DNA from 4 places in the Streptomyces sp. NPDC051218 genome. Region 2 is predicted to be linked to each of the others. Evidence: riboswitches for the same ligand, from Rfam matches in the RefSeq annotation. Region 2 holds a riboswitch; each other region holds the start of a gene.

Evidence for each region. Region 2 has a riboswitch for cyclic di-AMP ahead of ACIBCK_RS10535 (transglycosylase SLT domain-containing protein). Riboswitches for the same ligand answer to the same signal wherever they lie in the genome.
Region 1: linked by a shared signal. The riboswitch ahead of ACIBCK_RS14085 (transglycosylase family protein) and the one ahead of ACIBCK_RS10535 (transglycosylase SLT domain-containing protein) in region 2 are both predicted to bind cyclic di-AMP.
Region 3: linked by a shared signal. The riboswitch ahead of ACIBCK_RS26950 (NlpC/P60 family protein) and the one ahead of ACIBCK_RS10535 (transglycosylase SLT domain-containing protein) in region 2 are both predicted to bind cyclic di-AMP.
Region 4: linked by a shared signal. The riboswitch ahead of ACIBCK_RS13150 (M23 family metallopeptidase) and the one ahead of ACIBCK_RS10535 (transglycosylase SLT domain-containing protein) in region 2 are both predicted to bind cyclic di-AMP.

What each region holds. Positions count from the first base shown of each region.
Region 1 is NZ_JBITEU010000004.1:108,486-116,310, forward strand. It holds gene eno (phosphopyruvate hydratase) at 1-193, opposite strand, end outside; gene ACIBCK_RS14085 (transglycosylase family protein) at 421-1,125, opposite strand; cyclic di-AMP (ydaO/yuaA leader) riboswitch at 1,129-1,322, opposite strand; gene ACIBCK_RS14090 (transglycosylase family protein) at 1,505-2,509, opposite strand; gene ACIBCK_RS14095 (cytochrome P450) at 2,646-3,998, opposite strand; gene ACIBCK_RS14100 (nucleoside triphosphate pyrophosphohydrolase) at 4,085-5,095, opposite strand; gene ACIBCK_RS14105 (SurA N-terminal domain-containing protein) at 5,141-5,806, opposite strand; gene ACIBCK_RS14110 (protein kinase) at 5,937-7,484, opposite strand; gene ACIBCK_RS14115 (hypothetical protein) at 7,499-7,825, opposite strand, start outside.
Region 2 is NZ_JBITEU010000002.1:903,880-911,704, forward strand. It holds gene ACIBCK_RS10510 (YncE family protein) at 1-26, opposite strand, end outside; gene ACIBCK_RS10515 (glycosyltransferase) at 446-1,693, shown strand; gene ACIBCK_RS10520 (ABC transporter substrate-binding protein) at 1,842-3,095, shown strand; gene ACIBCK_RS10525 (carbohydrate ABC transporter permease) at 3,092-4,045, shown strand; gene ACIBCK_RS10530 (carbohydrate ABC transporter permease) at 4,042-4,893, shown strand; gene ACIBCK_RS10535 (transglycosylase SLT domain-containing protein) at 4,989-5,714, opposite strand; cyclic di-AMP (ydaO/yuaA leader) riboswitch at 5,720-5,874, opposite strand; gene ACIBCK_RS10540 (hypothetical protein) at 6,580-6,771, opposite strand; gene ACIBCK_RS10545 (benzoate/H(+) symporter BenE family transporter) at 7,205-7,825, opposite strand, start outside.
Region 3 is NZ_JBITEU010000009.1:246,847-254,671, forward strand. It holds gene ACIBCK_RS26925 (PspC domain-containing protein) at 1-863, shown strand, start outside; gene ACIBCK_RS26930 (LuxR C-terminal-related transcriptional regulator) at 860-1,696, shown strand; gene ACIBCK_RS26935 (hypothetical protein) at 1,776-2,399, opposite strand; gene ACIBCK_RS26940 (NlpC/P60 family protein) at 2,455-3,507, opposite strand; gene ACIBCK_RS26945 (hypothetical protein) at 3,827-4,180, shown strand; gene ACIBCK_RS26950 (NlpC/P60 family protein) at 4,262-5,464, opposite strand; cyclic di-AMP (ydaO/yuaA leader) riboswitch at 5,472-5,629, opposite strand; gene pcrA (DNA helicase PcrA) at 5,873-7,825, shown strand, end outside.
Region 4 is NZ_JBITEU010000003.1:483,474-491,298, reverse strand. It holds gene ACIBCK_RS13160 (M16 family metallopeptidase) at 1-348, shown strand, start outside; gene ACIBCK_RS13155 (pitrilysin family protein) at 345-1,730, shown strand; cyclic di-AMP (ydaO/yuaA leader) riboswitch at 1,951-2,113, shown strand; gene ACIBCK_RS13150 (M23 family metallopeptidase) at 2,126-2,929, shown strand; gene ACIBCK_RS13145 (GntR family transcriptional regulator) at 3,143-3,829, shown strand; gene ACIBCK_RS13140 (HPr family phosphocarrier protein) at 3,972-4,253, opposite strand; gene ACIBCK_RS13135 (GNAT family N-acetyltransferase) at 4,464-7,286, shown strand; gene ACIBCK_RS13130 (DUF5998 family protein) at 7,329-7,825, shown strand, end outside.

The DNA of each region.
Region 1 (7,825 bases), on a different contig from region 2:
CCACGCCCTTGCCCTGGTAACGGTTGGGGTCACCGTCACGGAGTTCGATGGCCTCGAAAGCACCGGTGGACGCACCGGACGGAACGGCGGCACGACCCGTGCTGCCGTCGTCGAGGCCGACCTCGACCTCGACCGTGGGGTTGCCTCGGGAGTCCAGGATTTCCCGGGCTACGACGACGTCGATGGACGGCACGAGCATCTCCTTCTGGGATGTGACGCGGGTACGCGAGGCGTTGGCCTCGCGGACACGAGCCTAACCGGCTCCCGGGCAACAGCCAGCCGAGCGACCGTCCTGTGGACAAACCGAGAGCGAAATGTTTACGAACGGAACAAACATACCCCGCCCCGGTGCGTACGGGGGATACGCGCACCGGGGCGGGGTGGACCCGTGGGGGCGGGGCCGGGAACAGCGGCTACTGCCTAGCTGAGGTGGAGCTGCTGGCCCGGGTAGATCATGTCGGCGTTGTCGATGATGTCGCCGTTGAGCTTGTACACCTTGTGCCAGCCGCCCTTGACGTCCTTGGCATCGGCGATCTTGGAGAGGGTGTCACCCTTCTTGACCTTGTACTCGCCGTCGCCCTTCTTGACCGTCTCGCCGGTCGGGGTCTCGACGGTCTTCTTGGACTCGGTCTTCGGAGCCTCGGCCTTGGGAGCGGCCTGCTGCGGCTGCTCGGTCTGCGGCGTGGGCTGGCTCTTGGGCTGCTCCTGGGTCTGCTGCGGGGCGCTCTCCTGCGCACCGCCACCCTCGTTGGAGGCGCTGGAGAGGCCGACGCCGCAGCTCGGCCAGGCACCCTTGCCCTGGCCCGCGAGGACCTTCTCGCCGATCTCGATCTGCTGGGCCTTGGAGGCCTTGTCGGCGGTGGGCGCGTACTTCGTGCCGCCGTACGCGGACCAGGTGGACGACGAGAACTGCAGGCCGCCCGTGTAGCCGTTGCCGGTGTTGATGGACCAGTTGCCGCCGGACTCGCACTGGGCGACGGCGTCCCACTCGGAGTTGGTCGCGGCGGAGGCCGAGCCGGCCGCCATCAGCGGGGCGGCGACGGCGACGCCGGTGACACCGGCGAGCGTGGCGACGCGAGTGGCCTTGGACGCGCGGCGGTGCTTGCCCTTGCTGGAAAACAGCATGAGTGATCCCCTCACCGACGCCTGCGAGGTGAGCTGTCGGGTTCGGGCCGATGAAGTTGCCCGGCCGCACTTCCTGAGTGCGACTTAACCCCTAGCCGTTCCCGTCCGTCTGCCCGCCTCGCTCTCGCGAGGCGTTCAACGGCCGGGCCCGGCGCAAACCTTGGGTCCCCCGCTCCTGCCTACGGCGCATGACGCGACGACTGTTCCCGAACGGCCGTTGGCAGGACTCGGCGTACCGACCGGCGGGGCCCGCTGTGGCGAGCGGTCACGACCGTAGTCATGCGATCGCCGGAATTTCAAAGACGATCAGGGCTTCTGAGACCCATGTCTCACTTGCGCCAATTGGGACAACGAGCGCAAAGCGACTCGCCAACTACCCCTACTTTTCGCCCAAATCGAGGCTCTGACCGGGCAGGATGAGATCGGGGTCGGAGCCGACCGACTGCTCGTTCTCGGCGTACAGACCGGCCCACCCGCCCTGCACGTCGTGCTCGTCGGCGATGGTCCAGAGGTTGTCTCCGGAGCGGACCGTGTACGTCCCCTCGGAGCCGTCCTCCTTGCGCTCGTCGCCACGGGAGGCGTGCCGGCCCGAGCCCTCGCGAGGGGCGTCGGCGGACGGCTTGTCGTCCGCGCTGTCGCCGCGGTGGCGGCCTTCGCCCTCGCCGGTGGAGGGGGTGGGGGCGGGCGAAGTCTCATCGTCGGGGCCGGACTTGTCCGTGTGTCCCGACTCGGGCGAGTTATCCGCCTTGCCGTCTTCGTCGTGATTCTTGTCTCGTGACGCGTCGTCGGCGGCGGGCTTCTCGGACGGCTCGGCGCTGTCCGAGGAGTCGGCCGACCCGCTCGGTGACGTACTCGGCTCGGGCGAATCGCCGGAGTCCTTCGTGTCCGACGGCTTCGACGACTCCGGCGATTCCGACGACCCGTCAGAGTAGTCGGAGCCGGAGGGGTCAGAGGGGTCCGCGGGGATCGTCGTGATCGGGGCACCCGGGTCGACGTCGGCGGCCGCACCGTCCTGGGTGAGGCCGGCGATCGGCGCGCAGCTCGGCCAGGCCTCGGGCCCCTGGTCGTCGAGGACCTTCTCGGCGACGGATATCTGCTGCGAGCGGCTGGCCTGGTCGGCGCTCGGCGCGAAGTCGAGGCCGCCGTAGTCCTCCCAGGTCTGCTGGGAGAGCTGGAGCCCTCCGTAGTAACCGTTGCCCGCGTCCGCGCTCCAGGACGCGCCGCTCTCGCACTCCGCGAGCTTGTCCCACGTGGCGGTGTCCGCCGCGCTCGCGCTGGTGGCTCCGAGCAGCGGGATGGCGATGGCCGATCCTGCGACTCCTGCCGCGACGATCAGGGCCGGGGCCTGGCGGGGGCGTCGGTGACGACCATTGCCGGAGAGCATGCGGTTGCCTTTCGCGTGACTGGAGCGACGACTGCGGCACGGGATGCCGAGTCGTCGGTGAACGTAGCGGCAGTCGAACGCTTGTCACAAGTCGATGCAGCGGAGATCACGTGAAAGTCACAGTCCTGACGGTTCGTCAGCTAAACGTCGTTCCAGGTGCCGAATCTTTGCTCTTCTGTGCGGGTGTGAACTCCACGGGCAGCGTGCGCAGTCCGCGCATGATGAGCCCGCCGCGCCACCTCAAATCACCAGGTTCTGCCGCAAGGCGCAGGTCAGGGAGGCGGCGCAGGAGCGTCGCGAGCGCGGCCTGACCCTCGAGCCTGGCGAGGGGCGCGCCGAGACAGTAATGAATGCCATGGCCGTAGCCGAGGTGTTGGTTGTCGCGGCGGGAGAGGTCCAGCGTGTCCGGCTGAGCGAATCGCTCGGGGTCGCGGTCGGCGGCGGCGAGGACGACCAGGACGGGGTCGCCGGCGGCGATGTCCTCCCCGCCGATCGTCAGCGGCTCGGTGGCGAACCGCCACGTGGCGAGTTCGACGGGACCGTCGAAGCGGAGGAGCTCTTCGAGGCCGGTCTCCAGGAGCCCGGTGTCGCCGTCCCTGAGGGAGTCCTGGAGGCGCTCGCGCTGCTCGGGGTGGGTGAGGAGGGCGTAGGTGCCGTTCCCGATGAGGTTGACGGTGGTCTCGAACCCGGCGAAGAGAAGGATGAACGCCATCGCGGCTGCCTCGTTCTCCGTGAGGTGCTCGCCATGGTCGGAGGCGCGGATGAGTCCGGAGATGAGGTCGTCGCCCGGTTCGAGGCGCTTGCGGTGGATCAGCTCGGCGAGATAGCCGCGCATCTTCTTCACGGAGCGGGCCACCCCGCCCCTCGGCCCTCCCCCGTGGCGGATCATCATCCCCGCCCAGTCGCGGAAGTCGTCCTGGTCCTCGCGGGGCACGCCGAGCAGGTCGCAGATCGCGTAGATGGGGAGCGGGAAGGCGAAGTCGTGGATGAGGTCGGCTTCCCCCTTCTCCACGAACTGGTCGATGAGCTGGTCGGTCAGCTCCTGCACGCGCGGCGCGAACTCGGCGACGCGGCGGGGCGTGAAGGCCTTGGAGACGAGGCGGCGCAGGCGGGTGTGGTCCGGCGGGTCGATGTTGAGCAGATGCGTCATGAGGTTCGCACTGCGCTCGCCGGGGATGCCGGTCTTGCTCTTCGCGTCCGAGGGCTCGCCGTGATGGGCGGGATTCTTGCTGAGCCGCGCGTCGGCGAGCGCCCGCTTGGCATCCCCGTACCGGGTGACCAGCCAGGCCTCCACACCACTGGGCAGCCTGGTCCTGTGCACAGGCGCGTTCTCGCGGAGCCAGGCGTAGGCGGGGTAGGGGTCGGTGGCGAACTCCCATGTGAAGAGTTCTGGTGCGACGGGCCCCTGGGCCTCGGGCACGGGGGTGTGCGCCCCTGCGGGGCAGGCTGCGGGGGTGTCTCCTGCGGGGGCGGGCGGCTGGTCTTGCATGGGGTCGACGTTATCCCGGCGTCCGGTGGCGGGTTCCGGCCCCGGGGTCCTCGTGGCCCTCATCACCGGCTCCGCCGAGTTCGTCCTCAAACGCCGGACGGGCTGGTACTCCCCTGTGCCTCGTGGCCGCCCTCCGCCGCCAGCACCGCATCCCGGTAAGCCCGTGCCGCCGCCCGCAGCGCTGCCTCCGGGTCCACGCCCTCCGCCTCCGCGCGCAGGGCGAGCGCGAGGAGTTCGTAGCCGATGCCTTCCCCTGAGGGGAAGGGGACCTCAAGGCCCGCCGTCCGTACCCGAGAGGCCAGCTTCGACGCCAGTGCCAGGCCCGGCTGGCCCAGGGGGATTCCCTCCGTGACCGACGAGCGCTGCTTCTCCTCGGCCTTCGTGCGGAGCCAGTGCGCCTTCACGTCCTCCGGGGTGTCCGCCGAGTCGTCGCCGAACACGTGCGGGTGGCGGTGGATCAGCTTCTCCACGATCGTGCCCGCCACGTCGTCCACGGAGAAGGGGGACTCGTCGTCCTCCTCCGCGATGCGGGCGTGGAAGACCACCTGGAGCAGGACGTCGCCGAGTTCCTCCCGCAGCTCGTCCCTGTCGCCCTCCTCGATCGCCTCGACCAGTTCGTACGCCTCCTCGATCGCGTACTTCGCCAGGCCCTTGTGCGTCTGCTGGGACGACCACGGGCACTCGACGCGGATCTGGTCCATGACCTGGACGAGGTCCAGAAGCCGCGCGCCCGGCAGGTCGTAGGACGCCGGGAGCAGCTCCAGGTCGGGCATCGCGACGCGGCCCGAGCCCGCGAGCCTCGCCAGGCCGTCCGTCAGGGCGCTGTCTCCGTCGGCCGTGGCGATGACGATGACCGTGCGATCGCCGGCGCAGGCGTCCACCAAGTCCTGGGCCGAGGGCGACGCCTGCTCCACCCGTACGCCCGCCTCACGCAGATACGGCAGCTGAGGGTGCTCGGCGTCGGCGCACAGGACCTCGTCGGCGCCGTGCAGGGCCTGCCACGCGGGCCAGGAGAGGAGGCCGGGGGCCACCCGGTGGCTCGTGGTGAGGAGGATGACGCGGCCGGGGGCGTCGGCCTGAGGCGTGGTTGCGTTCACCCGTCGAACGTAACGCACGCCGCCGACGGCCCCCGACCCACGGCCTTACGCCTGCTCGGGGCCCGCCGCGCCGCCTCCGGATACCTCGCGCACCCACGGCGTCTTGGAATCCGCGCGCTTGCTCTTCTGCACGTCCCACGTGCCGTAGCGCGGGTTCAGGTCCACGCCCAGCTTCTTGGACGCCTTGGAGAGTTCCTTCCAGAAGACCGCCTGGCCCTTTGGCGCGTTCATGTCCGCGCCCAGTTTCCTGGCGAGCTTCTGGGCCTCGATCTCCGTGCGGAGGCTGTTCTCCAGCTGGGACGGGGCGACGCTGTACTGCTGGAGCCAGCCCTGTTCGAGCTGCTTCTTGCCGCCCGCCTGCTGTTCGAGGCCCGCTCTCATCCGCTGGATGTCGCGGCGCGACACGTCGACGCCGGCGTCGACCGCCGCCTGGTGCAGCACCTTGTCGAGGACCATCGTGTGCAGCGTGCTGCGGGTGAGGCCGCCGGACTTGGCGATGGCCTGCTCGTACTGCTGCTCGTCCGGGATCGCGGCGCGCTGCGCGGCGCGCACCTCGTTCACCCGGCCCTCCAGCTGCGAGACCGTGATCCGGTCGTTGCCCACGACGGCCGCGGCGCCCGGATGGGCTTCGGCGCCGCAGGCGGTCAGGAGGGGGGCCGCGGCGATGGCCGCGGTGGCGAGGGTGAGCGCGGTGCGACGGCGGCGGTGCAAGTGAGCCTCCCGGTCGAGAGATTGTGCGGCGGTGCACAAAGTCTTGCGGTGATCGATGTTAGGCAGTGGCCGGTGTCTCGGCCACCCATTCGACCAACGATTCGAGGCAAGTTGGGGTACGTTCCCGCGTTCAGCCCCGCACCTGGCCCAGCCACTGCAACGTTCGCCGGATCTCCGCGGGGAAGGGGTGGCCCATCCCGTGCATCCGCTCGGCGTCCATCAGCAGCCGCGCCAGCGTGTCGTGGGCCGCCGCGCGGTCGCCGAGCGCGAGGAGCAGGTGGCCGATGCGGCGGCGGATGTCGAGGGGGCGTTCGCGGTCGTCGGATGCGTAGCGGTTCTCGTAGTAAGGGAGGAGCGCCCTGTACTCCGCGAGCGCCGCCGCCGGTTCGCCCAGTTGCTCCAGGCACTGCGCCGCCTCGTAGCGGAACTGGAGGGAGTGCGGGTCGGCCTGGCCCGACTCGGCGGCGCGTTCGTCGGCGAGGCGGCGCAGTTCGGGCAGGGCGCGGCGGTACTGGCCGTCGTCCATGAGCGTGGCCGCGTACTGCTTGCGCAGGGAGCGGACCACCGGGGAGTGCTCGCCGTGCTTGGCGGCGGCCGCGGGCAGGATCGCGCCGAGGATGTCCACGGCCTGGGTGATGCGGCCCTCGCCGAGGAGCCGCTTGACCTCGTCGACCGCGCGCACCACGTCGGTGTGGCTGCCGGGGGTCTGCCGGTGGTCGGTGCGGTCCGGCTGGATGGCGGGGGCGGGCGCCGGTGTCGTCGCACGGTCGGGCCATGGCGCGTGCGGGCGCAGGAAGGGGCGGGTGGGGTCGAGCGGACCGCCGGTCGGTATGCCGCGCGCGGGGAGCAGCGGGACCAGTTCCTCGTAGACCTCCTGGGCGCTGGCGTGCCGGTGCTGCGGGTCCTTGGCGAGGAGCCGGAGGACCAGGGCTTCGAGGGCCTCGGGGACCTCCGCGCGCAGGCGGCGGACCGGGAGCGGCGGTTCGTAGAGGTGGCGGTGCAGGACGCCGAGCGCGGTCGATCCGCTGAACGGCACGTCGCCGCTGAGGAGTTCGTGCAGCAGGACGCCCAGGGCGTACAGATCGGTGTACGGGCCTACCGCGCCGCCCATCGCCTGCTCGGGGGCCATGTAGGCGGGGCTGCCGATGGGTGAGCCGGTGTGCGTGAGGCGGGTGGTGTCGATGTCCATGACCGAGGCGATGCCCAGGTCGAGGATGGAGACCGTGCCGTCCTGCTTGACCATCACGTTCCGCGGCTTGAGGTCGCGGTGCACGATCGGTACGGCGTGCACCGCGGAGAGCACGGCGCACAGTTGCGCGGCGATCGCGACGGCCCACTGCCACGGGTAGGGGTCGTGCTCGGCGAGGTGGTCGCCGAGGTCGGCCCCGTCCACGTACTGCATGACGAGGTAGAGGTCATCGCCCTCGGTGCCCGCGTCATGGACGGTGACCAGGCCCGGATGGTCGACCTGCGCGGTGACGCGGCACTCGCGCACGAAGCGGCGGCGCAGCTCGTCGGCCTCGGCGCCCGCGACCCGGTCGGGGCGCAGCAGCTTGACCGCGACGCGGCGGTCGAGGCGTTGGTCGTACGCCGTCCAGACCTGGCCCATGCCGCCCTGGCCGATGAGCGTGGCGAGTTCATAGCGCCCCGCAATGAAACGGCCGACGCGGCCGCCCATCCCCGATGACACGGTCAGCTGCCGCCTTCCTGCTTGCGCAGGTAGTCACTGAGCTCGTCGAGCTCGGCCTGTACTTGGTGGATGCGGGCCGGTGCGGGGCGCGTGGGGGGCGGCGGCGTCTGCTGGACCGGCGGCTGGTGCAGTTGGGTGGGCTGGAGGTGGACGGGCGCGGGGGCCGGGGCGGCGGGCTGCTGGGGGTAGCCGTACGCGGGCTGCGTGGCCGCGTAGCCGCCGTACTGCTGGGGGCGGTAGCGGCTGAAGTGCCGTATGTCCGCGAACAGGTAGTAGGCGACGGCGGCGAGGAGCGTGGTCAGGAGCACCACCATGCCCGCGTTGCCCGG
Region 2 (7,825 bases):
TTGATCACTGTCCGACGCGTCGCCACAGTCCCGCACCCCGATCTCTCGCCAACCTGCTTGCTCGCCTGCCCGCCATCGTGATCGGCGAGGGAGCCTGGCGTCCAGACAGCCCGCCCGGAATACACGGGAGGCTCCGACGAGTTGCCGTCGCGCGTGGGGCACGAGCCTTGTGGCGTAGAGGAAATGCGCAGGATCGGCCTGTTTTCGGCTGCGTAGGGGGAGGACGGTAGGGGTAGGGCGTACCGACCGCGACGAGCTCCCCTCCACGGCCGGTGCAGCCCGACCATGGACGCCGGCGAAGCGGGAACGCGTCGGCGTTCATGGGCGGCAGGGGGTGGGAGTGGGGGAGGGGCGGGGCACGGGGCCAGCTTCCCGCGCGCCGACACGCCATTGAGCGAACTCGTCGCGCTCGGCGCACGATCCCGGGGTCTGACATCCTGACGCGGTGCGCGTACTGATCGTTACGGCGGGAAGCTGGGGCGACGTCGCCCCCTTTACCGGACTGGGCGTGCGACTGCGCTCGGCGGGTCACGAGGTGGCCCTCGCCACCCATGAGCGCTTCGAGCAGGCGGTGACCGCCCACGGCCTCGGCTTCAGACCCCTGCCCGTCGACCCACGGCAGGAACTGGCATCGCAGGACGGTCAGGGCCTCGCCAGAGCGGTCAGCCCGCCCGTCGCCATGGCGCGATTGATGCGCATGGCGCGGGCGTTCATGCCCCGGCTGACGGCCGGCGTCGCGGACGCCGTGCGAGAAGGCACCGATGTGGTGCTGAGCTCCACGGTCACCGACCCCATGTGCGCGGCACTCGGCGAGGCACTGGACCTGCCGAGCATCGGGGTCTACCTCCAGCCGGTCCACCCCACGGGCGCCTTTCCGCCGCTCATCAGCGGCGCCCGCTCCCTCGGGGTGCACGGCAACCGCCTGGCCGCCCAGGCCCTGTGGCTCGGCAGCGACCCGATCTTCGCCCCCGCGGTCAGCGCCCTGCGCCGCGAACTGGGCCTGCCGCGCCGCCGATTCGGCGGTCCGCTCGGCCTGCCGCGCGGGCGTACCGTCCTGCACGGCTTCAGCCCGCGGATCGTCCCCCGCCCCACGGACTGGCCCGCGGGACACGAGGTGGGCGGCTACTGGTGGCCCCCGGCCGACCTCGACTGGCAGCCTGATCCGCGCCTGGTGGACTTCCTCGACGCGGGGCCACCGCCGGTGTTCGCCGGCTTCGGCGGTTTCGTCACCGCCGACTCCGGGCGGCTGAGCACCCTGCTCGCCGACGCCCTGCGCCGCGCGAAGGTACGCGGCATCATCCAGGCCGGCTGGAGCGGCCTGCACGCCGAGAACGACGACCTGATCACCGTCCAGGAAGTCCCGCACGCCTGGCTGTTCCCCAGGACAGCCGCCGTCATCCACCACGCGGGCGCCGGCACCACCGCGGCCGGACTGCGCGCCGGTACCCCTTCGGTTCCCGTCCCCGTCCAGCTCGACCAGAACTTCTGGGCCACCCGCCTGCACACCCTGGGCCTTTCATCGAGACCGGTGCGCTACCAACGCCTGACCGTGGACCGCCTCTCCCAGGCGATCACCACGGCCGTCCACAGCCCCGTCCTGCGGGCCCGCGCCCAGGACACGGCCACGATCCTCGCCCGGGAGGACGGCACTCGGCAGGTCCTCGCCGCGATCGAGCGACTCGGCCGACGATGAGCCCGGTGAACGACCCGGGGCGAGCCCGAGCACACCCTCCCCCCTGCCGCAGGCCGACACACGGCCGTAGTCCCTCTGTCGTAATCCGGCTGCATGGTTGATCGTTGGGCCGTCGGGATCAGCCGTACACCGAACAGGGGGACGACCTATGACCATCAGCCGCAGGGGACTGCTCGGGGCGGGCGCGGCGTTGGGGATGCTCACCGGATGTGGCTCCAACACCGGCCGGGACGACGGTGGTTCAGGAAACGGGCCGAAGCTGTCGCAGTGGTACCACCAGTACGGCGAGCAGGGCACCGAGCAGGCCGTCAAGAAGTACGCCGCCGCCTACAAGAAGGCGAACGTCACCGTCCAGTGGCGGCCCGGCAACTACGACGAGCAGACCGCGGCCGCACTCCTCACCGACTCCGGACCTGACGTCTTCGAGGTCAACGGCCCCTCCCTCGACCAGATCCAGGGCAAGCAGGTCGCCGACCTCACCGAGCTGTTCGACGGCGTCAAGGACGACTTCAACCCTGCCGTCCTCGCCCCGAAGACGTACGACGGCAGGATCTGGGGCATCCCTCAAGTCGTCGACATGCAGATGCTCTACTACCGCAAGAGTCTGCTCGCCGACGCGGGCGTGCAGCCGCCGAAGACGCTGGACGAACTCGTGGACGCCGCGAAGAAGCTCACGTCGAAGAAGACGAAGGGCCTGTTCCTCGGGAACGACGGAGGCGCCGGAGTCCTGGGCGGCACGCCCCTCTACGCGGCAGGCCTCGAACTCGTCACCGCCGACGGCAAGGTCGGCTTCGACGACCCGGCAGCAGCCCGCGCCCTCGGCAAGGTCCACCGGTTGTACGCCGACAAGTCGCTGCTCCTGGGCGCGCCCGCCGACTGGTCCGACCCGTCGGCGTTCGTCCAGGGACTGACCGCCATGCAGTGGTCGGGCCTGTGGGCGCTGCCCACCGTGCAGAAGGAACTGGGCGACGACTTCGGTGTCCTGCCGTTCCCGAAGGACGGTCCTGCGGGCAAGCCGTCGGTGCCGGTCGGGGCGTACGCCGCCGCGGTCAGCGCCCGCAGCAAGCACCAGAAGGCCGGCAAGGACTTCCTCAAGTGGCTGTGGATCGACAGCACCGACCGGCAGGAGGACTTCGCCCTCTCGTACGGATTCCACATCCCGGCCCGCATGTCCCTGGCGAAGAAGGCCGAGAAGCTCAGCAAGGGCGCGGCGGCCGACGCCGTCCGCTACACCACGGATCACGGCCACGCCGAACCCCTCCTGTGGACCCCGGCCAGCAGGAGCGCGTACCAGGACGCCCTGAGCCGCATCATCAAGGACGGCGCGAGCCCCGACGGCGAACTCAAGAAGGTCGTGCGCAAGGTGTCCGACGAGCTCGGCCGGGTGAAGAAGAAGTCGTGACAACAGCAGCCCCTCGCGAGCAAAAGGCAACAGGGCGAAGGAAGTTGTGGGGCCACCAGAACCGCACCCTCTGGTTCTGGGTGTTCGTCGGGCCCTTCCTGCTGGGCCTCGGCGTCTTCACGTACATCCCGCTCGGCTGGAGCGTCTACCTCAGCTTCTTCGACGCCCACAACACCGTCACCCCGGACGACTTCGTCGGACTTGGCAACTACACCGACATGCTGCGGAACGAGGCGTTCACCGACAGCCTGTGGACCTTCCTCGTCTTCTCGCTCTTCATCGTGCCCGCGACCTACGCGCTCTCGCTCGCGCTCGCCCTCATGGTCCACCGGCAGCGCCGCGCCCAGGCGTTCTTCCGTTCGGTCTTCTTCCTGCCCGCCGCCTGCTCCTACGTGGTGGCCGCGCTCATCTGGAAGATGTCGATCTTCAACGGCGTACGGTTCGGGCTCGCCAACACCGTCCTCGGCTGGTTCGGCGGCGACCAGATCGCCTGGCTCTCGACCACCGACCCACCCTGGTACTGGGCCGTCATCGTCACCGTACGGCTCTGGCTCCAGGCGGGCTTCTACATGGTGCTCTTCCTCGCCGGGCTCCAGCGCATCAGCCCCACCCTCTACGAGGCGGCGGCCGTGGACGGGGCGCGACCGGGCTGGCAGGTCTTCCGTCACATCACGTTCCCGCAGCTGCGGGCCACGTCCGTAGCGGTGGTGCTGCTCCTGGTCATCAACGCCTTCCAGGCGTTCGACGAGTTCTACAACCTGCTCTCGGACTCGCGCGGCTACCCGCCCTACGCCAGACCGCCACTCGTCTACCTCTACTACACGGCGCTGGGACAGGGGCAGAACCTCGGCCTCGGCAGCGCGGGCGCCGTCCTCCTGGCCCTGATCATCGCGGTGGTGACGGTAGGTCAGGCGAAGTGGTTCGGGCTCGGCAGGAAGGAGGCGGAATGAGAGACCACTCGAGGAACGACGCGAGGGTCAGGGCGGGACGCGCGCTGCGGCTCTCGCTGCTCATCGCGCTGGCGTTGCTGTTCCTGATCCCCTTCTACCTCCTCGTGCGCAACGGCCTCTCGTCCGAGAGCGACATCACATCGCCCGAGTGGACCTTCTTCCCCTCCACACTGCGGTGGGGAAACATCGAGGAACTCTTCGACGACACGTCGGTACCGTTCGCCCGCTCTCTGCTCAACTCCTCGCTCATCGCGGTCGCGACGACGCTCGGCACGCTGCTGCTGGCCTCACTCGCCGGCTACGGCCTGGCCCGCATCCCGTACCGCCACGCGAACAAGGTGTTCTACGCGATCCTCGGCACCCTGATGGTCCCGGCCTCCGTCACCTTCGTGCCGACGTTCGTCCTGGTGTCCTCGCTCGGCTGGGTGTCGACGCTGCGCGGTCTGATCGTCCCGACCCTGTTCTCCGCGTTCGCGTGCTTCATCTTCCGGCAGTACTTCCTCGGATTCCCACGGGAGTTGGAGGACGCGGCGCGTGTCGACGGGCTCGGTTACTGGCGCACGTACTGGCGGGTGGTCGTGCCCAACTCCAGGCCGGTGTTCGCGGCGGTGGGCACGATCGTCTTCATCGGCGCGTGGAACTCGTTCCTGTGGCCGCTGGTCATCGGCCAGGACCGTGACGCGTGGACGGTGCAGGTGGCTCTGTCGTCGTTCACCACATCGCAGGTGATCAGACTGCACGAACTCTTCATCGCGGCCGCCGTGTCGATCGTGCCGTTGCTCGTGGTGTTTCTCTTCTTCCAGCGGTGGATCGTGGCGGGGGTGGAACGCTCGGGCATCGACGACTGACACCACCGCATCGTGCAGGCCTGAGCCCCGGACACCTGGCGGGCCGGGGCTCAGAGCGGAAGAAGGGCGAGGGGCCGGATACGCGGCCGTGCGGCCTAGTACGGGCCGTTCACGTTGTCGATCGAGCCGTACCGGTCGGCCGCGTAGTTGCACGCGGCGGTGATGTTGGCGACCGGGTCGAAGCTGTCCAGCGAGGTGCCGGGCACGTGGTAGGCGTCGAACGTGGGCGCGATGACCTGCAGGAGCCCCTTGGACGGGGTGCCTGCGGCAGCGTTGACGTCCCAGTTGTTGGTGGCCAGCGGGTTGCCGGAGGACTCGCGCATGATGTTGCGGTGGATGCCCTCGTACGAGCCGGGGATGCCGCGCTGGGCCATGATGTCGAGCGATTCCTTGATCCACCCGTCGAGGTCGTTCGTGTACGCCTTCTTCGCCGGGGCGGAGGCGGGCTCGGCGGCGGACGCGTCCTTGCGCTCGGAGCGGTCCGCTCGCTCGGCGGGGGCCTTCTCGCCGAGGGTGAGCTTGAGGCCGGGGTGGATCAGGGCCGGGTTGCCACCGAGGGCGTCACGGTTGTCCTGGTACAGCTTCTTCCAGCCGCCGCTCAGCGAGTGCTCGCGGACGATCTTGGAGAGGGTGTCGCCCGCGGAGACGACGTAGGTCTTCGGGGCGGCGGCGGGCTTCGCGGCCGCGTCAGCCGGCGCGGCGGTGGCGGCGGTCGCGCCGAGAACCGGGAGTACGAGCACGGCCCCACCCGTGCCCGCGGCGGCGAAGCCCCGGCTGAGCGAGCTGGACTTGGGACGGCGGTGCTTACCCTTTGCAGGCATGACGAAATTCCTCTCCGTCGCCTACGAGGTGAGCTGTCGGGTTCGGACGGGAGATGTCCGGTCGCACAGCACGTGCGACTTCACCCCTAGCCGTTCCGCAATGCGGATCGGCGGCTTACCTGGGTCCCCCGCTCCTGCCGAGCGTCAGTGATTGATGGGAAGGGTTTCCGGACAGCGGCAGGATTCGGCGTTCCATCCGGATTGAGGTGACGTTAAGCGAGAAAGGCCGGACGGAACAAGGGCGGAATTCAATTAGGGAATGCGAGAGTCCCGCCCTCGCCGAGAGGGACCGCGCTCCTCCAATGATCGAATAGCCCCAACTTTCTTTGCGGAGAACGAAAGCGCGCCGATCTGTCTCCCTCGGACCCTGGGCGGTCGATGTGACCTATTCCACTGAATGGGAGAGGGGTGGGAGGGGAGTCGCGCGCGGTTTGGATCGCGCCATTTCGTGCTAGGGCTGCGCAATACGGGACAGGCTTTATTTGCGTCATTAACGGTGTGTAGAGGTAATTTATGCGGGCAAGATGGACACGGAGTGTGGGTGATGTTCTGTGCAAAAGGGGCATTTTGTTCATCGGTGGGGTCGATGAAGGTGGTGTCCCGGGCCAGGATGACTTCCTCGTCAGCCCGAGAGATGGCGCGGCAGAACAAAACCCTTTCGGTATCTGGCACTTGCAGGGAGGGCGATTGCGGCACGCGCGCGAGGAGTTCGAGGTGGTCCGCTTTCGAGGAGTTCGCTATCGGCGTTGTCGCTGAGCCAGGCGATGTGGTCTCCAAGAGCGGTCAACGGGTCCAATAAATAGGCCGGTTGTGGGTTTGCGTCCGAGGGCGTAAACGAAACCTGGGGCCGGAAGCGGGCGCGGTGCTAGATGTCGCTGTCTCCGCTGGGTAGTTCGTTGTGGCCCTCGGTCCAGTTGTTGACCCACCCGCACACCCCGCACGCGTAGCGGCCGTTGACGCCCGACACCTGGGTTCCGCACCGGCGGCAGTCCGTCGTGGTGATCTCCTGGGAGTCCAGGAATGCCATGGCCGGCGTATGGGGCCGTTCGGATGTCATGCGCTCGACCCTATCTGTGAGGTTGAGGTGGGCCTGGGGCGGTCATGATCAGGCGTGTGATGCAGGTTCCTCCGAAGCCCTGAGCGCCCTCGCTCAATGCCATTCCGAGCAGGGGAGCTGAGGCGATGACGACCTCAGTGCTGCGGGCCTATTCGCGTTACGGGGAGCCTGAGTTCGGCAGCACGCGGATCGAGTTGCGTCCCGAAGCCGCCCACGTCCCGTTGCTGTACGGGCTCGGAGTGACGCTTCCCGCGATCCAGTGGCACGTCGACGCGGCTACCGAACTCCCGCCCGGCGCAGCATGGTTGGCGTCCCGCGCGGCCTGGCCCCACGGTTGGGCTCGGAGCGACCGGCCAGGCAGGGCTTCGACAGGGCCGGTTGCACATCGAGGCGGTGGCCGACGGACGCTAGGCGGCCTCGGTGTGGTCGGTGTTCACGCTGAGGTTCGCTCGGGCGTGCGCGAGGTTGCCGTGACCGCCTGTGGGGTCTGCTCGGGCTCGAGCGCGGACTCGGGCGAGGGGTCGGGCGAGGGGTCGGGTTCGGGCGCGGATGTAGTGGCTCGGCGCCGACGCCCCGCCGACGCGATGACGCTGGTGAGTACTCCCGCGAGCAGCCCCCAGAACGCGGACCCGATGCCGAGCAGCGTCACGCCGGAGGCCGTGGCGAGGAAGGTGACGACGGCCGCCTCCCTGGACGCGGGGTCCGACAGGGCGGTGGCCAGGGAGGCCTCGATGGTGGCGAGCAGGCCGACCCCGGCGACGGCCAGGACGAGAGCGTGCGGCATCGCGGTGAGCAGCGAGGCGACGGTCGCGCCGAGCAGGCCGACGCAGAGGTAGAAGACCCCTGCCCATGCGGCCGCGAGGTAGCGCCGCCGCCGGTCGGGGTGGGCCCCGTCGCCGGTGCATATCGCGGCGGTCATCGCCGCAAGGTTGATGCCGAACGCTCCGAACGGCGCGAGCACCGTCTGTACGGCGCCCGTCCACGTCAGGACGGGCGAGATCGGTGCCTCGTAACCGGAGCCGCGCAGCACGGCGACTCCCGGCAGATTCTGCGA
Region 3 (7,825 bases), on a different contig from region 2:
CCGGTGTCGCCCTGGTCTGGCGTCAGGCCGACAACGCCCGCCGGGCCCGCTGGATGGCCGTCGGCCGTCGCAGGCGCACCCTGACCATCGCCCGCGCCGGGGCGGGAGTGCTGCTGGTCGGCGCCGGAGTCTCCGGCATAGTCGTGCTGCAGGGGTCCACCTCGCACCTCAGCTCGGTGCTGCAGGCCGCGCTCGCCGTCCTCGTCGGCGTCGCGCTGCTCGCCGGCCCCTATCTCGTGCGCATGATGCAGGACCTCTCCGAGGAGCGGCTGATGCGCATCCGTGCCCAGGAGCGGGCGGAGGTCGCCGCTCATGTGCACGACTCGGTCCTGCACACCCTGACCCTGATCCAGCGCAACGCGGAGAACGCCGGAGAGGTGCGCCGCCTGGCCCGCGCCCAGGAGCGCGACCTGCGTCAGTGGCTCTACAAACCGGAGGGCACGGGCAAGGACGAGGCGGACGAGCCCGACACCCTCGCCGAAGCGGTCCGGCGGAACGCGGCGGAGGTGGAGGACAAGCACGGCGTTCCCATCGAGGTCGTCATCGTCGGCGACTGTCCGCTGGACGACCCGCTCACGGCGCAGATGCAGGCCGCGCGCGAAGCAATGGTGAACGCCGCCAAGTACGGTGGCGAGGGCGGCGCGGTGCAGGTCTTCGCCGAAGTCGACGGGGAGACGGTGTTCGTGTCCGTCCGGGACCGTGGCCCCGGCTTCGATCTGGATTCCGTGCCGGACGACCGCATGGGCGTACGAGAATCGATCATCGGCCGTATGCAGCGCAACGGCGGCACGGCGCGGCTGCGCGCGGTGCCGGGGGGCGGCACGGAAGTCGAGCTGGAGATGGAGAGGACGGCGACGACATGAGCGACGCGAGTGGGCCCGGGGTATGCAGGGGTGGAGAGGGCACGGCGGAGCCGTCCGCGGCCGAACCGAACACGTCGGCAGGGGCGCCCGAGTCGGCTCAGCCCGCTGACGCGCCTGCCGACGCTGCAGCCGGTGCCGGTGCCGGTGCCGGCGTAGGCGGGGATCAGGAAGGCCGCCGTGCGCGTGTCGTCCTCGTCGACGACCACCGGATGTTCCGTACGGGCGTCCAGGCGGAGATCGGCAGGACCGCGATCACCGGCGTCGAGGTCGTCGGCGAGGCCGCGGACGTCGACCAGGCGGTCACGGTCATCACGACGACGCGCCCCGAGGTCGTCCTCCTCGATGTGCATCTTCCGGGCGGCGGCGGTGTCGAAGTGCTGCGCCGCTGCGCGCCGTTGATGTCCGATGCCGAGCGGCCTGTGCGGTTCCTCGCGCTCTCCGTGTCGGATGCCGCGGAGGACGTCATCGGGGTCATCCGAGGTGGCGCCCGCGGCTACGTCACCAAGACGATCACCGGCACCGACCTGGTCGACTCCATCTTCCGTGTGCAGGACGGGGACGCGGTGTTCTCGCCGCGGCTCGCCGGGTTCGTCCTCGACGCCTTCGCGTCGACCGACGCGCCCCCGGTCGACGAGGACCTGGACCGCCTCACGCAGCGCGAGCGCGAGGTGCTGCGGCTCATCGCGCGTGGGTACGCGTACAAGGAGATCGCCAAGCAGCTGTTCATCTCCGTGAAGACGGTCGAGTCGCATGTGTCGGCGGTCCTGCGCAAGCTCCAGCTGTCCAACCGGCACGAGCTGACGCGGTGGGCGACGGCGAGGCGGCTGGTCTGAGGGCCGGGGCGGCGCGGCCTTGCCCGGCTCCCCGGGTGCCCGGCTGGCTGACCTGTTCGGCTAGCGGCGTTGCGCGCCGTCAGCGGCCGGGGGCGGGCGCCAACTTCCGTATCGCCCAGCGGTAGTGGCCCGCCGCCTTGGTGATGCCGATGAGGCCCGTCAGCCACAGGATGAGGCCTGTTCCCATGCCGAGTACGACGTCGCTGTACGAGTCCCGGCCGGGCTCGGCGTAGGCGGCGGCCGCGAAGGACGCCCACAGGCCGAGCGCGCACACGAGGAGGGACGAGAGGAGCCAGCAGAGGCTGAGGCCGGGGGAGCGCAGCGCGGAGTCCGATGCCGGGTCGCTGTCGAGCGCCAGCCAGCTGTCGGTGAGTTCGCGGGCCTTGCGGTCGTTGCGGATGCCGGCGACGACTCCGTAGACACAGGGGGCCATGGCTCCCAGACCCAGGATCGCGCAGAGCGGGACCATGACGACGGCCATCACATCCTGGTCCTCGATCATCTCGAGGGGCACCGTCAGGAGTGCCCAGCCGCTGACGCAGCCGAGCGCGAACAGCCAGAGCAGCAGGAGGCGGTGCACGCCCAGGATCCGCCTGCGCAGTTCCTCCAGCGCCCTGCCGCGGTCGTGCAGGAGCGCGTTGCGGTCCGGCCAGGTGCGCAGGTAGGCGGGTGGCGGAGGTGGCGGCAGCGTACGGCGGGGCATGGCCCTGACAGTACCTGCGGACCTGCGTCCCCCTGCCCGTTGCCCACCCCCCTCCTCACGCCACCCGCGTAGCCCCCGCGAACGGCATCTGGCTGATCGGTGCGAGGCGTACCGGCGCGCTCGGGTTCGGGGCGTGGATCATCTGGCCATTGCCCACATACAGGCCCACGTGGCTGATGCCCTGGTAGAAGAAGACCAGGTCGCCTGGCTGGAGTTGGGAGCGCGGGATGCGTTCGCCCGCGGCGATCTGCGCGTATGTCGTGCGCGGCAGACCGACCCCCGCCGACCGGTAGGCGGCCTGAGTGAGCCCCGAGCAGTCGAAGGCGTTGGGTCCGGTGGCTCCCCACACGTACGGGCTGCCGAGCGCGCTGTAGGCGTACGAGACGGCCGCTGAGGCACGGGAGTTGGGGGCCTTGGCGGGGGCGTCAGGGGCGCCCGCAGCGCCGTCACGGCCCGCGTCGCGGGATGCCCGGTCCCCGCCCGTGAGCTCCGCCCGCTGGTCGTCGGTGAGCTGCGCCAGGAGCCGCTTGGCCGCGCCGAGCTTTCCGTTGACCGTCTTCTTGTGCTTGCTCAGCTCCGCCTGGCGGGACTTGAGATGCGTCAGGGTGCCGTCGGCCTCGGTGCGCAGCTGGTCGATCTCCTGGAGCTGCTTCTGTACGCCGGCGACGGTCGCGGCCTGGCGGCTGTCGGCCCGGTCGGCGAGCGCGGCGCGTTCGAGGTACTGGTCGGGGTCGGAGGAGAGCGCGAGCTGGACGGACGGGTCGATGCCGCCGCTCCGGTACTGCGCGGTGGCGATCGAACCGAGCCCCTCCCGCGCCGAGTTGAGCTTCTCCGTCTTGCGGGCCGCTTCGTCACGCAGCTCGCTCAGGGACTTCTCGGCGCTCTCGGCCTTCTCCTTGGCGCCGTTGTACTTCTCGGTGGCGACCTCGGCCTCGCGGTAGAGCGCGTCGACCTTGGCCTTCACCTCGGCCGGGCCGAGCCGCGGGTCCGCATGTCCCGTGCCGTCGAAGGCGGTGGCCGTGGCGGCCCCGGCGAGGGCGATGGTGGCGGCGGTGCGGGCCGTATGGCCACTGAGCGAGCGCTGTTTCGGCTTGCGGTGCGCTGCCACGTAGAGGGCTCCTTATGGTTCCGGCAGCGGCCCGCACAGGGGGAGCGGGCCGCCGCCGGATTCTCGGCGGTGGTGGCCGACTGCCGCCCCTGGTCCGGACGGCGGTGGGGAGCCGGTCACCTGACGAAGGACGCTAAACCTGACCGTCACGGGTTAGTGACGGATTGTGCGCAACTGACGGAAGTGCGTTGTCCAGTGGCCACGCGTGACCGTGCGAACCGCCGGACCGGCGCCCTTCGCATCGGCGCGTGACCGATGCGGTGCTCGGGACCCACCTGGCTACGGGGCGGTGATAAGGCCCCGGCTAGGCTCCGGAACCATGGACGTTCTCACCCATCTCTTCGTCGGCCTGCACATCATCGGCATCGCCTCCCTCCTGGGCGGCTTCCTCACCCAGATGAAGCAGATGGGCCAAGGCACGGCCCGCTTCAGCCCCGCGATGCTGCACGGCGCGCTCACGATGCTCGTCACGGGCGTGATCCTGGTGGGCCTGAACCAGGCGGACGACAACCCCGTCAACAACATCAAGATCGGCATCAAGATGGCCGTCCTGATCGTGATCCTCGCGCTGGTCTACGTGAAGCGCGACGAGGAGAAGGTGGACAAGGGGATGTTCGGCGCCGTCGGGTTGCTGACCGTCGTGAACATCTTCATCGCGGTCCTGTGGACCTGACGCCACCGACGAGAAACGGCCCTCCACGCGCGCGTGGAGGGCCGTTTCTCGTGAGGGTGTGACGGAGCGAGGGTGTGCCGGTTACGCGGGGCGGACCACGCTGTGGATCGGCATGTAGTAGATCGACTCGACGCGGACGTTCGCACCCGGCTTCGGGGCGTGGATCATCTTGCCGTCGCCGATGTAGATCCCCACGTGGCTGATGTCGTCGTAGAAGAAGACCAGGTCACCCGGCTTGGCATCGGCGGTCTTCACGGTCGAGCCGACCTTCACCTGGTCCCACGTCGTACGCGGCAGGGAGATCCCCGCGGCCTTCCACGCGTCCTGGGTGAGCCCGGAGCAGTCGTAGGAGTCGGGGCCTGTGGCGCCCCACACGTACGGCTTGCCGATCTGGGCCTCGGCGAAGTTGATCACCTTCGCGGCCTTCGTCGCGTAACCGCTGTCCGTGTCACCGGAGCCCGCGCCGGAGCCGGTGCCCGAGCCCGTGTCCGAACCGGAGCCCGCGTCAGGGGTCTCCTTGTCCTTCTCGCGCTCCTTGGCCGCGGCCTCTTCCGCCGCCTTGCGCTTGGCCTCCGCCTCGGCCTCCTGCTTGCGGGCCAGCTCGGCGGCCTTGCGCTTGGCCTCTTCTTCCTTCTTCTTCTCGATCGCCGCGAGCCGCGCCTTCTCCTCGGCCGTCAGATCCGAGAGCAGCGTGCGCGCCTGGCCCAGCTTCTTCTGGACGGTCTTCTTGCTCGTCTTGAGCTCGTCCCGCGAGTCGCTCAGCGTCTCCAGGCTCTCGGCTGCCTTCGTACGCTGCTTCGTCGCCGAGGCCTGCTGCGTCTGGTAGTCGTCGACCGCCTTCTTCTGGCGCGCGGTCAGCCGGTCCGACAGGTGGTTCTGGGCGAAGTACCCCTGCGGGTCTTCGGCGAGCATCATCGTGGCGGTGTCGGAGACCCCGCCGGTGCGGTACTGGGCCGCGGCGAACGTGCCCAGCTCCTGGCGGGCCTCGTTCAGCTTGTCGGTGCGCTCGGCCACATCGTCGAGAAGGGTGTCGACCTTCTTGCGCTGCTTGTCGGTGCGCTCCTTGACCGAGTTGTACTTCTGGGTGGCCACACCCGCCTGCTGGTAGAGGTCGTCGACCTTCTTCTGCACCTCTTCGAGGCTGGGCTTCCCGGGCGCGGACGGTGCCGCCTGCGCGCTCTGCGACAGGAGGGCCACGGAGGTCAGGGCCGCCGTCGTGATGCCGAGGGCGGGGGCGGTGCGTAGGCCGGCAATGCGGGTCCGCGGCTTGCGGTGCGACGCCAAGGGAGGCGACTCCTTCCGTAGACCGCCTACCGGGTTAGCTGTCGGGTTCGGGCGGGTGGTTCCGGAAGGTTGCCCTACAGTCCCGTACTTCGTACGGGACCGATTCACCCCAAGTTCATCGTGGGTCCCCGGCTCCGAGGAGATCGAACTCGGCGGAGGCCACCCGTTCCCGGCGGGGTTCGCCGGTGGGAGTACGAGCAGCCCGCGGAGCACGCTAGCCAACTCGTGTGGCCCGTGTGAAGGTTGATGTTCGATATGCCCGATACGTTTTCGTTACTTTACGAAGCTCTTGACGCGCGCACGTCGTGCCGAAGCGGAGAGTTACCGTCCGCGAGCGGGGCGTAAGCGGAGTGACGTGACCGGAACCCGGGGCGGGTTGTCAGTGGGGCCGCCTAGACTCGGGAGGCGATGAGCAGCCTCTTTGATGACAGCTTCCTGGCGGACCTCCAGCCCTCGCGGGCCTCGGAGGGGGAGCCCCCGCCGCCGCCCGAGGACAGTGCGCCGGAATCCGTTCCGCATGATCTGTTCGACGGGAAGTTCGACGCGCCCGTGCCCCGGGACGCGCACTACCGCGGCGGCGCCCCCCGCCCCGTGCTGGACCCGGCCGCCCTGCTCGACGGGCTGAACGAGAACCAGCGCGCGGCCGTCGTGCACGCGGACTCCCCGCTGCTCATCGTCGCGGGCGCCGGCTCCGGCAAGACCCGGGTCCTGACGCACCGCATCGCGTATCTCCTGGCCGAGCGGCACGTGCACCCGGGACAGATCCTGGCGATCACGTTCACGAACAAGGCCGCGGGCGAGATGAAGGAGCGCGTCGAGCAGCTCGTCGGGCCGCGGGCCAACGCGATGTGGGTGTCGACGTTCCACAGCGCGTGTGTCCGCATCCTGCGCCGCGAGTCGAAGAAGCTCGGCTTCACCTCGTCCTTCTCGATCTACGACGCCGCGGACTCCAAGCGGCTGATGGCGCTGGTCTGCCGCGATCTGGACATCGACCCGAAGAAGTTCCCGCCGAAGTCCTTCAGCGCCAAGATCTCGAACCTGAAGAACGAGCTGATCGACGAGGAGGCCTTCGCCGGGCAGGCCGCCGACGGCTTCGAGAAGACGCTCGCCCAGGCGTACGCGATGTACCAGTCGCGACTGCGCGAGGCGAACGCCCTCGACTTCGACGACCTGATCATGACGACGGTCCACATGTTCCGCGCGTTCCCGGACGTCGCCGAGCACTACCGCCGCCGCTTCCGCCACGTGATGGTCGACGAGTACCAGGACACCAATCACGCCCAGTACGCCCTGGTGCGCGAGCTGGTCGGCCCCTCCGGAGGCGAGGGGGACGACCCCGCCGAGCTGTGTGTCGTGGGTGACGCGGACCAGTCGATCTACGCCTTCCGCGGCGCGACGATCCGCAACATCCTCCAGTTCGAGGAGGACTACCCGAACGCGACGACGATCCTCCTGGAGCAGAACTACCGCTCCACGCAGACGATCCTGACCGCGGCCAACGCCGTCATCGAGCGCAACGAAAGCCGCCGCCCCAAGAACCTGTGGACCAACGCGGGCGCGGGCGCCGGCATCACGGGTTACGTCGCCGACACCGAGCACGACGAGGCGCAGTTCGTCGCCGACGAGATCGACCGGCTCACCGACGCGGGCGACGCGAAGGCGGGCGACGTCGCGATCTTCTACCGGACGAACGCGCAGTCCCGTGTCTTCGAAGAGATCTTCATCCGTGTCGGCCTGCCCTACAAGGTCGTCGGTGGCGTCCGCTTCTACGAGCGCAAGGAGGTCCGGGACGTCCTCGCGTATCTGCGGGTGCTCGCCAACCCGGAGGACTCCGTCCCGCTGCGGCGCATTCTGAACGTACCGAAGAGGGGCATCGGCGACCGCGCGGAAGCGATGATCGACGCGCTCTCGCAGCGCGAGAAGATCTCCTTCCCGCAGGCGCTGAAGCGCGTCGACGAGGCGTACGGGATGGCCTCCCGCTCGGCCAACGCCGTCAAGCGGTTCAACGTGCTGATGGAGGAGCTGCGGACCGTCGTCGAGTCCGGCGCGGGCCCCGCGGTGGTCCTGGAGGCCGTGCTCGAACGCACCGGGTATCTCGCCGAGTTGCAGGCCTCGACCGACCCGCAGGACGAGACACGCATCGAGAACCTCCAGGAACTGGCAGCCGTGGCGCTGGAGTTCGAGCAGGACAGCGGCGAGGCCACTGCTGGAGGCGAGGGGGAAGGCGAAGGGGAGACCGAGGGCGAGGAGGCCGCGGCCACAGGCGTGTCCGGCACGCTCTCCGAGTTCCTGGAGCGGGTCGCGCTCGTCGCCGACTCGGACCAGATCCCGGACGAGGAGGACGACGGCTCCGGAGTCATC
Region 4 (7,825 bases), on a different contig from region 2:
CCGGTCATCGAGGCCGCCGTCGACGAGGAACTCGCCCGCTTCGCGGAAGAGGGCCCCACCGACGAGGAGATGGAGCGCGCCCAGGCGCAGCTGGAGCGCGAGTGGCTCGACCGCCTCTCCACGGTCTCCGGCCGCGCGGACGAACTGTGCCGGTACGCCGTCCTGTTCGGTGACCCGCAGCTCGCCCTCACCGCCGTCAAGCGCGTCCTGGACGTCACCGCCGAAGAGGTCAAGGCGGCCGCGGCTGCCCGCCTGCGCCCCGACAACCGCGCGGTGCTCGTGTACGAGCCCATCGCCCCCGAGGCCGACGAAGCCACCGACGAGGACGAAGAGGAGGCGGCGAAGTGAGCGAGGCCGCAACGATGCAGTTCCACCCGCAGCCCCAGGCGGGCACCGCACGGCCGTGGGCCTTCCCCGCGCCCGAGCGCGCCACCCTGGACAACGGCCTCACCGTGCTGCGTTGCCACCGCCCCGGCCAGCAGGTCGTCGCCGTGGAGGTCCACCTCGAAGCCCCGCTCGAAGCAGAGCCCGCGGGCCTGGACGGCGTCGCCACCATCATGGCGAGGGCCTTCAACGAAGGCACCGACAAGCACTCCGCCGAGGACTTCGCCGCCGAACTCGACCGCTGCGGCGCCACCATGGACGCGCACGCCGACCACCCCGGCGTCCGTGTCTCCCTCGAAGTCCCGCTCTCGCGCCTCCCGAAGGCGCTCGGCCTGCTCTCCGACGCCCTGCGTGCTCCCGCCTTCGCGGACAGCGAGATCGAACGCCTCGTACGCAACCGCCTGGACGAGATCCCGCACGAGGCCGCGAACCCGGGGCGCCGCGCCGCCAAGGAGCTGTCCCGGCAGCTCTTCCCGGCGACCTCCCGCATGTCGCGCCCCCGCCAGGGCACCGAGGAGACGGTCACGGCCATCGACTCGGCCGCGGTGCGCACCTTCTACGAGAAGCACGTGCGTCCCGCGACGGCGACCGCCGTGATCGTGGGCGACCTGACCGGCGTCGACCTGGACGCCGTCCTCGCCGACACCATCGGCGCCTGGACGGGTGGCACCGCCGAGCCGCGTCCGGTGCCCCCGGTGACCGCGGACGACACCGGACGTGTCGTCATCGTGGACCGCCCGGGAGCCGTCCAGACGCAGTTGCTCATCGGCCGCGTGGGCCCGGACCGGCACGACCGCGTGTGGCCCGCGCAGGTGCTCGGCACGTACTGCCTGGGCGGCACCCTCACCTCACGCCTGGACCGCGTCCTGCGCGAGGAGAAGGGATACACCTACGGCGTACGGTCGTTCGCCCAGGTCCTGCGTTCCGCTCCGGACGGCAGCGGCGCGGCGATGCTCGCCATCAGCGGCTCCGTGGACACCGAGTCCACCGGCCCGGCCCTCGACGACCTGTGGAAGGTCCTGCGCACCCTCGCCGCCGACGGCCTCACGGACGCCGAGCGCGACGTCGCCGTGCAGAACCTGGTGGGCGTCGCCCCGCTCAAGTACGAGATGGCGGCGTCCGTCGCGGCCACCCTCGCCGACCAGGTCGAGCAGCACCTGCCGGACGACTTCCAGGCCCAGCTGTACCGCCAGTTGGCCGAGACCGGCACCGTGGAGGCCACCGCCGCCGTGGTGAGCGCCTTCCCCGTGGACCGTCTGGTGACGGTGCTCGTGGGAGACGCGTCGCAGATCGAGGAGCCCGTCAGGGCGCTCGGCATCGGTGAAGTGAGTGTGGTCACGGGGTGAGTGCGGGGTGCGCCTGAACTGAGTGATAGTCAGGACATATCGGGACCCCAGTGGCGGGAAAACGCTGCTGGGGTCCTCATATGTCCGAATTAGTATGGAGGTTACGTGTCTGACCTGTGGCGTGCGCTACAAAAGCTCTGATCCGTTTGTCGTTTGAAAGATGACCCGCTTAGCGTCTGGTCCGGCTGTTCGTCATGCAGTACGCCGCGCCCGCGGCACCGGACAGTCATCGCCGAGTCCCCGTACGGCGCGAGCCAGGGGAGCCGGGGACCCACATGTCCCTTGGGGTGAATCGGGAACCTCGCCGTGAGGTGAGGGACTCGTAGGAGACCTTCCTGCTCCGAACCCGTCAGCTAACCCGGTAGGCGAGAAGGAAGGAAAGGATCAGCCGCTTCATGGCGTTCACCCGTGCCACCGGGAAGCACCGTCGCCCGAGCCGCCTCACGCGTACGACCGCGAACGTGGCGGGCGTCGCCGCCCTCACCACCACCGGTGTCATCGGAGGCCTGGCCGCTCCGGCGCTCGCCGCCGACGACGCGGTGACTCCCCAGCACACCGGCCTCACCCAGGCGATCTCCGTGGGCGACTCGCTCGCCCAGAGCGTCGACGCGCAGGCCGCTGCCCAGCAGCAGGCCGCCGACGACGCCGCAGCGGCCAAGAAGGCCGAAGAGGCCGCCAAGAAGAAGGCCGAGGAGGCCAAGCGCAAGGCCGAGGCCGAGGCGAAGGCCAAGGCCAAGAAGGAGCGCGAGGCCAAGGAGCGTGCCGCGCGCGAGGCCGAGCGCAAGCGCCTCAACAGCTACGTGTCGCCGATCACCGGCTCGTCCATCTCCACGGGTTACCAGACCGGTGGCGCCATGTGGTCCTCCGGCAGTCACACCGGCGTCGACTTCCACGCCGCGTCCGGCACCTCGGTCCACGCGGTCGGCTCCGGCACCGTCGTCGAGGCCGGCTGGGGCGGCGCCTACGGCAACAACGTGGTCATCAAGATGAACGACGGCACGTACACCCAGTACGGCCACATGTCGTCCCTCGGTGTCACGGTCGGCCAGGCGGTCACTCCGGGCCAGCAGATCGGCCTCTCCGGCTCCACCGGCAACTCCAGCGGCCCGCACCTCCACTTCGAGGCCCGCACCGGCGCGGACTACGGCACGGACATCGACCCCGTCTCGTACCTCCGCTCGCACGGCGTCAACGTCTGATCCCGGAGATCCAAGGCGGTCGCACGAAGCGCACCTGATTCACCGAAAGCCCCGGCTCGTCGAGAGCCGGGGCTTTCGCCGTTCCCGTATCTCCGTTGGCCAAAAGTATCCCCGGATTTCGGCCGACCATCGGAAATTCGGCGGCTCTGCAATAGAGTCGCCGAACAGGCGTCGACAGACCGCGTTTCGCGGGGATTAAGGCGGAGGTCAGTCATGCGCATTCCCGCGCACTCGGTATGCACGGCCATCCGGGACGACATCGTCTCCGGTGTCTACGAACGGGGCGGCCGGCTCACCGAGGAACTGCTCGCGCGCCGCTACGGGGTCTCCCGCGTCCCCGTCCGTGAGGCCCTGCGCACCCTGGAGGCCGAGGGCTTCGTCGTCACGCGCCGGCACGCGGGCGCGTGTGTCGCCGAGCCCACCGAACAGGACGCTGCCGACCTCCTGGAGGTCCGCGCGCTCCTGGAGCCGCTGGGCGCGGCCCGCGCCGCACAGCGCCGCACGGAGGCGCACCTGAAGGTCCTGCGCGGCCTCGTCAGGCTCGGCCAGGAGCGATCGAGGCGCGGCCGGAGCGAGGATCTGCGTTCCCTGGGCGGCTGGTTCCACGAGACGCTCGCCCAGGCGTCCGGCAGCCCCGGCCTCACGGCACTGCTCACCCAGCTCCGGCACAAGATCGCCTGGATGTACGTGGTCGAGGCGTCGGCCGCCCCCGCGGAGGCCTGGGCGGAGCACGCCGCGATAGTCGACGCGGTCGCCCGCGGGGACGCGGAGCGGGCCCGTGCGCTCACCGCGCAGCACACGGAGCGGACGGCAGCCGCGCACCGGCCGCGGTTCGTGCGCCAGCTCTCCGGCGTGAGGGGTTCGCAACCTTCCGTAAACACAGCGGGTCTGCGCCTTTAACAAAGGCGCCGTATACAAAGAAGTGCATAGAAGTGCTATTGGGCGGGGCATTATTTCTGCTGCCCGAATAGCGGAAAGAAAACACTGAAGGGCCCACCCCTATTTCGGGGCAGGCCCTTCGGCGTATGAGTAACAGTCTTTATCAGACGGTCTCGGGAAGCTCCTCGAGGCCGTCCGCGACCAGCTTCGCCAGACGGTCGAGAGCGGCGTCCGCGCCCTCGGCGTCGGAGGCGAGGGTGATCTCCTCGCCACCCTGCGCGCCCAGGCCGAGCACCGCGAGCATGGAGGCGGCGTTCACGGGGTTGCCGTCAGCCTTGGCGATCGTCACGGGGACGCCGGCGGCGGTGGCCGCGCGGACGAAGATGGAGGCGGGTCGGGCGTGAAGGCCCTCGGCCCAGCCGACGTTGACGCGGCGCTCAGCCATGTGTTGCTGCCCTTCCAGATGTCTCACAGTTGTCTAGACCAGTGTCTCATGCCGTCGCGAGTGCTCCGCCGGCCGATCGTCCGTACCGTGCCGACCGATGGTCCGTCCTCCGTCGACCGTACGTCCTCGTGCCGCGGGGCCCTCGTCCCGCCTTCGACGTCTCCTAGCCTGCCCCGGCCATGGCGCCGCCGCGACCCGTACTCTGGGCCCATGCAGACCCCGTCGGACCGGCACGCATACCCCTCCCACTGGGAAGCCGACGTCGTCCTGCGTGACGGAGGCACCGCCCGGATCAGGCCGATCACTGCCGAGGACGCGGACCGCCTGGTCAGCTTCTACGAGCAGGTCTCGGACGAGTCGAAGTACTACCGCTTCTTCGCGCCCTACCCCCGCCTGTCCGCCAAGGACGTGCACCGCTTCACCCATCACGACCAGGTGGACCGGGTGGGTCTGGCGGCCACCGTGGGCGGTGAGTTCATCGCCACCGTCCGCTTCGACCGCATCGATGAACGCGGCATGTCCGCGAGCGCACCCGCCGATGAGGCCGAGGTCGCCTTCCTCGTGCAGGACGCCCACCAGGGCAGGGGAGTGGCCTCCACCCTCCTCGAACACATCGCGGCGGTGGCCAGGGAGCGCGGCATCCGGCGCTTCGCCGCCGAGGTGCTGCCCGCCAACACCAAGATGATCAAGGTCTTCACGGACGCGGGGTACCAGCAGAAGCGCAGCTTCGAGGACGGCGTCGTACGTCTCGAATTCGATCTGGAGCCCACCGACCGCTCCCTCGCCGTGCAGCGCGCCCGCGAGCAGCGGGCCGAGGCGCGATCGGTGCAGCGGCTGCTCACGCCGAAGTCGGTCGCCGTGATCGGCGTCGGGCGCACGCAGGGCGGCGTGGGGCGCAGCGTGCTCCGGAACCTGCGCGAGGCGGGCTTCACGGGGCGGCTGTACGCGGTGAACAGCGCGTTCGACTTCGAGGAGGGCGAGGGCGCCGAGGTCGACGGAGTGCCCGCGTACCGCTCCGTGCGGGACATCGACGAGACCGTCGAGCTCGCCGTCGTCACCGTGCCCGCCGAGCGGGTGCCGCAGGCCGTCGCCGAGTGCGGTGAGCGCGGGGTGCTCGGGCTCGTCGTGATCTCCGCCGGGTACGCGGAGAGCGGTCCCGAAGGGCGGGAGCGGCAGCGCGAACTGGTGCGTCAGGCGCGGTCGTACGGCACGCGTATCCTCGGGCCGAACGCCTTCGGGGTCATCAATACGTCGCCGGACGTGCGGCTCAACGCGTCGCTCGCCCCGCATCCTCCCGAGCGCGGCCGGATCGGTCTCTTCACCCAGTCCGGCGCGATCGGCATCGCGCTGCTTTCCGGACTCCACCGGCGTGGCGCGGGCCTGTCGACCTTCGTGAGCGCGGGCAACCGCGCGGATGTGTCCGGCAACGACGTCCTCCAGTACTGGTACGAGGACCCGGACACCGATGTCGCCCTCATGTACCTCGAATCCATCGGCAACCCGCGTAAGTTCACCCGGCTCGCCCGGCGTGCGGCGACCGCGAAGCCGCTGGTGGTGGTGCAGGGGGCGCGGCACAGCGGGATCGCGCCCACGGGACACGCGGTACAGGCCACGCGGCTTCCGCACGCCACGGTGTCGGCGCTGCTGCGCCAGGCGGGGGTCATCCGGGTCGAGACCGTCACCGAGATGGTGGACGCGGGGCTGCTGCTCGCGGGGCAGCCGTTGCCGTCCGGGCCCCGGGTGGCCATCCTCGGGAACTCCGAGTCGCTCGGGCTCCTCACGTACGACGCGTGTATCGCCGACGGGCTTCGGCCGCTGCCGCCGGTGGATCTGACCACCGGGGCCACCCCGGGCGACTTCCGGGCCGCGCTGTCCGAGGCGCTGTCGGACGACGCCTGCGACTCCGTGATCGTCACGGCCATCCCCTGGGTGGGGGAGGACGGGGCCACGGGGTCGCCCGAGGGCGAGGAGCTCGCCGCCGCGCTGCGGGCGGCGGCCGCCGGGTGCCCGGCGAAGCCGGTAGCCGTGGTGCACGTGGAACTCGGCGGCCTCGCCGAAGCGTTGGCTGCCGCGACCCGCACCAGGCCCGATGCCCCTGCTCCCCCCGCATCCGCGGGACGCCTGCCCACCGTGGAGACGACGACGGCGGTGCCGGACCCCGCCCATCGGATCCCCGCCTACCCCGCCGCCGAACGCGCCGTACGAGCCCTCGCCGAAGCCGTGAAGTACGCGCAGTGGCGGCGTGAGGCCAAGGAGCCCGGGAAGGTGCATGAGTACGAGGACATCGACGAGAGCGGTGCCGCCCGGCGGATCGGCGAGCTGCTCGCCGAGCAGGACGACCCGCGCGGCGCCACCCTCGCCCAGGACGACGCCCGCGAACTCCTCGGGCGGTACGGCATCGACGTACGGGACGCCCTGCCCGCGCCCGACCCGGGCGCGGCCGTGGCGGCGGCCCGCACCCTCGGCTACCCCGTGGCCCTCAAGACCACGGCCCCGCACCTGCGCCACCGCGCCGACCTCGGAGGCGTGCGGCTCGACCTGGCGGACGAGGAACAACTGCGCAGGGCCTACGCCGAATTGACCGAGGCCTTCGGCAAGCCCGCCGAGCTGCGGCCCGTCGTGCAGGCGATGGCGCCCCGTGGCGTCGACACCGTCGTCCGCGCGGTCATCGACCCGGCGGCCGGAGCGGTGCTCTCGTTCGGGCTCGCCGGCGCCGCGTCCGAGCTGCTCGGCGACACCGGGCACCGCCTTGTCCCGGTCACCGAACGCGACGCGGGTTCCCTGGTCAGGTCCATCCGGACCGCCCCGCTCCTCTTCGGCTGGCGCGGTTCCGCACCGGTCGACACCCCGGCCCTGGAGGAACTGCTCCAGCGGGTCTCACGTCTCGTGGACGATCACCCCGAGGTGGTCGCCGTCTCCCTGGAGCCCGTGGTCGTCGCCCAGCGTGGCCTCTCCGTGCTCGGCGCCTCCGTGCGGCTCGCGCCCCCGCCCGCCCGCAACGACCTCGGCCCGCGGGCCCTGCCGGGGTACTGACGCGGCCAGTGGGGCACCGTGCGCCCTCCGCCGGGTCGTAGGATGGACGGCATGGCAAAGACCGGTACGACGACCCAGGGGCTGCGCGCGGCGATCGAGCGCAGTGGCTACTACCCGGCCCTCGTGGCCGAGGCGGTGGAGGCCGCGATCGGCGGCGAGCCCATCGGGTCGTACCTGGTCCACCAGGAGACCGCGTTCGACGCGAACGAAGTGCGCCGGCATGTGACGGTCCTCGTCCTGACGGGCACCCGCTTCATCGTCAGCCACACCGACGAGCAGGCGGCCGACAGCACCTCCCCGACGCCGTACGCGACGACCTCCACGGAGTCGGTGAAAATCGGCCGGATCTCGTCGGTCGTCGTCAGCCGCGTCGTCGCCAACCCCGAGAAGTACGTTCCGGGCTCGCTGCCCCGCGAGGTCGTCCTGACCATCGGCTGGGGTGCCGTGTCGCGCATCGACCTGGAGCCCGCCGCCTGCGGCGACCCCAACTGCGAGGCCGACCACGGGTACACCGGCAGCTCCACCGCCGACGACCTCAG